DNA from 2 places in the Peribacillus sp. YIM B13477 genome. Region 2 is predicted to be linked to the other one. Evidence: riboswitches for the same ligand, from Rfam matches in the RefSeq annotation. Region 2 holds a riboswitch; the other holds the start of a gene.
What was found. A riboswitch is a leader RNA that binds a small molecule or an ion and turns the genes downstream of it on or off. The one in region 2 is predicted to bind cyclic di-GMP.
Positions count from the first base shown of each region.

Region 1: linked by a shared signal. The riboswitch ahead of ACFX4H_RS00895 (anti-repressor SinI family protein) and the one ahead of sinI (DNA-binding anti-repressor SinI) in region 2 are both predicted to bind cyclic di-GMP.

Region 1 is NZ_JBHZPD010000001.1:190,394-193,817, forward strand. It holds gene ACFX4H_RS00890 (ABC transporter ATP-binding protein) at 1-1,075, shown strand, start outside; cyclic di-GMP riboswitch class I at 1,465-1,548, shown strand; gene ACFX4H_RS00895 (anti-repressor SinI family protein) at 1,567-1,692, shown strand; gene ACFX4H_RS00900 (hypothetical protein) at 2,184-2,321, shown strand; gene ACFX4H_RS00905 (YwzD family small protein) at 2,592-2,723, shown strand.
Region 2 is NZ_JBHZPD010000006.1:1,481-4,904, reverse strand. It holds gene secA (preprotein translocase subunit SecA) at 1-1,295, opposite strand, end outside; gene ACFX4H_RS17700 (helix-turn-helix domain-containing protein) at 1,715-2,038, shown strand; gene sinI (DNA-binding anti-repressor SinI) at 2,170-2,310, opposite strand; cyclic di-GMP riboswitch class I at 2,341-2,426, opposite strand; gene ACFX4H_RS17690 (hypothetical protein) at 2,585-2,767, opposite strand; gene hpf (ribosome hibernation-promoting factor, HPF/YfiA family) at 2,949-3,424, opposite strand, start outside.

The DNA of each region.
Region 1 (3,424 bases), on a different contig from region 2:
TTCTTTGAGTGAGAGAATGGAAAAAAACAGAATCAAGTTAACGACCTTAAATACTACGTCCCAAATGATCTTCAAAATTGTATCCTCAGTCTTAATTGCCATTTTTGTGTTTTTTTCGATAAAGATGTTCATGGCCCAGCCAGCCCAATTAATGCTGATCATGGTTATTTTTTCAAGGTTGTGGCCAAGGTTTACTAGCATTCAATCAAATTTAGAGCAAATAGGATCTACGCTTCCATCTTTTAAAGCATTGTCGGATTTACAAAACGAATGTAAAACGGCAAGAGAGTTATATGAAACTGATTATAAAAATATCATGCCTATTGAAATTAAAAGAGGATTGGAATGCCGTAATATTTATTTTAGTTATGATCAAAATGAGAGCACTTATGCTCTAAAAAATATAAGCATACACATCCCCTCTAACCGTATGACGGCTATTGTCGGCCGATCGGGTGCCGGAAAAAGTACCTTAATAGATATATTAATGGGATTGAATCATCCTAATAGCGGCGAAGTCAGAATAGATGATGTTCCCCTTACTAATGACCGATTATTATCACTGCGGAGGTCCATTAGTTATATCCCGCAAGATCCATTTCTCTTTAATGCAACAATAAGGGAAAATCTGCTGATCATTGACCCTGAGGCAAGTGATGAATCCATATGGGAGTCTTTGGAGTTCGCTGCAGCTGCTGACTTTGTCAGTAAGCTTCCTCAAGGTCTAGATACCCTCATCGGTGATCGAGGTGTCCGACTATCAGGAGGAGAAAGGCAGCGTCTAGTGTTAGCCAGAGCGATTTTACGTAAACCGGCCATCCTGGTATTGGATGAAGCGACGAGTGCTTTAGATACAGAGAACGAAGCGAAGATTCAATCCGCTATTGAAAGATTAAAAGGAAAAATGACCATCATCGTCATTGCTCACCGATTATCGACGATTCGCAATGCCGATCAAGTGCTGGTCATGGATCAGGGGGAAATCATTCAGGTCGGTGAATATAACCAGTTAGCGAATGAAAAAAGAGGGATGTTTAGCAATTTATTAGGTATCCAAATGGAATCAAGTGTGTAAATATTTTACTGGAGTTAAAGTCAGGTTACTGCCAATTATGGTTTGTAATGCTGGCTTTTTTCTTGGAGAAAATAAATTAAAACTGAATCACTTAGCCCTCGTATTTCGAAAAAATATTTTTGTGGAATAGTAAATTTGAGCTTATTTATGCTATTATAATTCTATTATTAATAAAAGAGTTGTAAAGAAAGCGCATTATAACAGTGTTTTCCAGTTATGATGTCATTTTTTGATGAAAGATGTTGAAAAATGACATAAAAAAACGAATAGTATTAAGAGCTATTATTACGTTTTTAAGTATAATTAACATTAATATAGTTTTAATTAGCACCATGGAAACAGGGATTCAAGAGATTTATTAATCTTGGTTAATAATAAATGTGAAATATTCTTGAGAAAGGCAAACCTATTGAAAAGTAGGGACGCAAAATTACAGGTCTAAGGCTACATGCTAAGACGGCTGTGTTACCACAAGATGGGTGGGATTTGTCTTGGAAGCTAACAATGAAATGAAAGAATGGGTTTATCTAATTTTGGAGGCCAAAAATTTAGGATTATCTATTGAAGAAGTGCGAGAGTTCATAAAAGGAAAGAACAAAGCAGACATCAGGGGATAATAAAAATACTTAGGGAAGGCTGTTAATCAGTCTTCTTTTTTTGTTTTCATTAACGTAAAAGGTATCCAGAATAAAGAACATGGCGATAATAATAAAAACGCAATCTAATTGAAGGGAATTTTTTTTATGGATGTACCTATTGCCTTTTTGAAGGGATTAATGTGGGGAATTTTATTCAGTGTTCCTTTATGGTTGGCATTTTGCGGTTGGATAAAAATAATCATGAATTTTATAAAGTAAGCGCTTAAAATTTAGATTATTAAAATGAAATCTAGGCAGGATTTAACAGGATGATCATAGAAATTAGTTAGTATACATAATGCTTTAGTCTTAGTGTGATATAATTTTGAGAAAAATAGCCTATAAAAAATAGTTAATAATACTTAAGGATTTTTGGTTATGTGCCGATACTAGATTATAGAGATTAAGCAAAGGGACTTCGCAAAAGGCGATGTCAGATAGCTGCCATCAAAATATAAGGAGACTATTTGATGACAAAAAACAAATTCATTACGTTTGAGGAAGTTTATGAAAAGAAACAAAGAAGCAAGAAAATTTTTATTGGGACTTATATTACAATTACTTTAGTTTTGATTTCATTAATGACTTATTTCATGGGACAAGTATAGTGCGGGGTGTCGAAGGGCTGAGCAATCGGTCCTTTTTTGTTTTCCTTTAAACCACATAAATCATTTAGTTTTACTAGTAATCCTTTCTACTAAAGTTTAGTAATTGTTAATTTTCTGTGAATTATCTAATGATAAACGAGTTTCCGCTTGCCAATTCCTACTATATATGTGATTATCAAATAAATGAGCTATATTCCTTATTTTTGAAAATGGGATTAGGACAACAGTATGAAATGGTGGCTCAATTATATATTGGAGTGGAAATTTCTAATGGATTTTTTTGATATTTTAAAAGACACTTTTGCTAAGGGTGAGTCTGGACAAGAGGTTACTGTGAATGAACTTGTGGAAGAGATTAAGGAGAAATTAAGCGGGATCATTGAACAACCTGATAGTATATGATTTGTAGATAATTCGTCTTGGGCTTATTGGTGTTGGGTGTTGAAAACTAACCGGTGGTCGTCCCCTTTATGGCAGGATATCATCCTGGTCACGATTGGCGGTTTACTAGGAATCTTCTTTTCTTGTTTCAATGAAGAAGCCGCTAATAAATCTGAAGAACTCATAGGGCTACATATTATGAAGGAGCATGTCCATAACATGCTTCTTTTTTGTCGTTTATGTAAGTAAACCTATGAAGGCGATGAATAAATGTAAGATTCTTAACGAGTATTCTTCTGGTGAGGAGCTTGTATCATTTTTCATTGGCCACGCATTTGAAAAGCGTTTCGAAGCTACGATATAATCGCGCAGAATATGTGCAACATCGTTGTCTTGTACTTTTACAATATGGAAGTAGAGACCTTTCAGTATGATAATGTTGGTCGATATTTAAGAAAGTGAAAAACTAGTGTCTGGATTAGGTTGGGAGGCAGCATAAATCGGCCTATGAAATACCAGAGCTACACAGGTCTTCAAATCTCGCTATAGGGTGTTTATTTTGGAACAAAATTGCTATGTCGTAAAGGAAAAAGGCGAATGGTGTTTGTTATGGATTATCAGTTAGAATAGATTCCTCTCCTTTTTCAGGCTCAAGTTCGTTTTATTGAAAAGGGAGAGGCGCTGCTCTCATGTAATGGCGAAAAGATTTACTTCTCATGAAA
Region 2 (3,424 bases):
ACAGGCTGACCCTTTGTATAACGTTCGGCGATATCTTCCACAACAGCCTTGAATTTCCCATCAGTTGTCGCATATATAAGATCTGCCCTGTCATCCCTGATGATATTCCTGTTTGTCGGGATCGCAATGACATTCATATTATAAATATTACGGAATTCCTCTTCTTCCGTTTTGGCTGTACCGGTCATACCTGAAAGTTTTTCATACATCCTGAAATAGTTCTGGAATGTAATCGTCGCAAGAGTCATGCTTTCATTTTGAATTTCGAGTCCTTCTTTCGCTTCGATCGCCTGGTGGAGACCTTCACTGTAACGGCGGCCTTTCATCAAACGGCCAGTGAATTGGTCAACGATGACTATCTCGCCTTCCTGGACGACATAATCCACATCCAAATGCATGGAAACATGAGCCTTTAACGCCTGATTGATATGATGATTCAAAGTAACGTGACTAATATCGAATAAATTATCGATATTAAACGCTTTTTCAGCTCGATTCATCCCATCTTCCGTCAGCTGAACACCTTTTGTCTTTTCATCATATGTGTAGTCCGTATCTTTCTTTAAGGTTCTTACAAACGCATTGGCCTGGATATAGAGCTGAGCCGATTTCTGTGCCGAACCGGAAATGATCAATGGCGTTCTCGCCTCATCAATCAAAATCGAATCGACCTCATCGATGACAGCGAAGTGCAGCGGACGCTGTACCATTTGTTCTTTATATAACACCATATTGTCACGAAGATAATCAAAACCTAACTCATTATTCGTACTGTACGTAATATCAGCATTATACGCTGCCTGCTTTTCTTCTTTAGAATGACTGTTCAAATTCAACCCGACGGTCAAACCGAGGAAATCATACAAAACACCCATTTCGGTGGCATCACGGTGTGCCAAGTATTCATTGACGGTAACGACATGTACACCTTTACCGGTAAGCGCGTTTAAATAAACCGGCATCGTGGATGTTAAGGTTTTACCTTCCCCTGTTTTCATCTCGGAGATATTTCCATCATGAAGGGATGCCCCACCCATGATTTGAACACGGTAAGGATATAAGCCCAGAGCACGCTTTGCCCCTTCACGCGCAACCGCAAAAGCCTCGACAAGCAAATCATCAACGGTTTCCCCATTTTGATAACGCTCTTTAAACTCTTCCGTTTTGGCACGCAACTGTTCATCCGATAACGCAGCAGTCTCATCAGCCAGCGCTTCGACCTGATCGGCGATTTTTTCTAAACGTTTGATTTCTCGCTTATTCGGATCAAAAACTTTATTTAATATATTAAGCATTCAATAACGCTCCTCTATTATGGTAATGATCGTTCAATGACAAAATTCATATAAGTAAGAAGAAACACACCTTCTATTATTACTAATGCACGCTTAATTTTACCACTTCTATCATAGAGGTACAACTTCATGTCACTTCGCTGGTATAGACCTGAATGCAATTCTTGCGAAAAACAATGGATAAATGAGGAGGAAAACTGTTAAAATAGGAGGAAGTATAAAAAATATGTTGCAAACTCCCCACTATTCCATATGCAAATGTGAATTATCCACAACCTTCCATCACTAGATGCTGTGTCCTCTCTAGAGATAGCATGTCAAGGTAATCCAACCTTACAGGCGTCATGTTTTGAATGATAAGGTGGGCTGCCGAAACTTATTAGCGGAAGATAAATAGAACATGTTTCGAGGTGGTATTGATGATTGGTGAACGTGTAAAAAAACTGCGAGAAGAAAAGAAAATGTCGATGACTGAACTTGCCGATAAAGCAGGCGTTGCAAAGTCTTATTTAAGTTCGCTCGAGCGGAACTTACAAACGAATCCTTCTATTCAATTTCTTGAAAAAATCTCCTCCGTACTTAACATCCCTGTTGATGCCCTGCTTTACGATGCACCAAATAAGGAAACCTTGGACAATGACTGGATGAGAATCGTTGAGGAAGCCATGAATTCGGGTGTCTCAAAACAACAATTCAGGGAATTCATCGAGTTTAATAAATGGAGAAAAGATAAAGAAGAGTAGAGTGGTAGTGCACTAGTTTACCTACATAATCCTAAGCTAGACTCACAAGAGTCCCAAGGAAGAATAAACCCTATAAACAGCCAATGAATCGAACCACTGTTTATAGGGATGTTCTCGAATTTGTTCGGAACCTATTTTCCATCGCTCTCCTCAAATATTGCCTCAGGGCTTTCCCGTTTAAAAAAAGCAATGATTTCCTCTTTTTTGAAACCCAAGCTTCTTGCTTCAGAAATCAATTTCACCCATTCTTGATCCATTTCCACATTAGCCACCTCTTCTACCTCCTAAAATACTCTTGTATTTCAGGCAGACCAGCCATCATAGTCACAAGGACCTTAGACCTGTGCCTTTGCGCCCTCATTTTTCAAGGAGTTTGCCTTTGTCGTGGTATTTATTACCAAATACATTACCTATAATCATATTATAACGGATACGCACTCCATATATTGCTATTTTATGTCGGTAATCCACATAAATGCAAAAACTTTCATCCGACAAAATATTACAATATTAAGAAAATTTGAAGTTCAGGTGATTTTTCATAGACTAATTCAATTTCGTTTTACTCTTCTTAAAATTTCTTTGGGGTGTATTGATTCTCTCGATTGTAAGTGCATCGTGGGCTTTTTGCGAAGTTAAGTCCTCACCGCAGGTAGGACATAGCCACTTTCCATATTCCGCACTGCTAAAAGAAGCCCTTTGGCATGTATGGCAATTCTTTCGATACAAATAATCCAACCCCCTCTGCACCTTGATCAAATTGTTTTCTACAAATAATTCATTGTTCTTTTTAAAGAACTGACAATTCGAGTGTAGTGCAAAAGATATAGGTATTTGAATAGGTGAAATTAACTCATGCAAAAAAGCACAACCCAGAGGCTGGGCTGTGCTTTTGATATTAGAATAATAATTAACTAGGTTCAATCAATCCATAGCGTCCATCCTTTCGGCGGTACACTACGTTTGTTGTATTAGTATCCGCATTCGTGTAAACGAAGAAACTGTGACCAAGCATATTCATTTGTAAAATCGCTTCTTCACTGTCCATTGGCTTTAAATCAAAGCGTTTATTGCGGACTACTTCAATATCATTATCGTCTTCGAATTCATCCACCACTTCGTCAGCTTCCGTATTGAAGGCGAATGCATCGGGTGTAGTCGATAGATTGTTTCGGAACTTGCGATTGACCTTCGTTTTATGTTTACGAATTTGGCGTTCAAGCTTATCATTGATCAAGTCAATGGCAGCATACATATCCGCATTTTCCTCTTCAGCGCGAAGAACCAAATTCTGCATGGGAATCGTCACTTCGACCTTTGATGTATTATTGTTCACTTTTAAATTGACTAACACATTTGCATCTGGTGTATTGTTAAAATATCGTT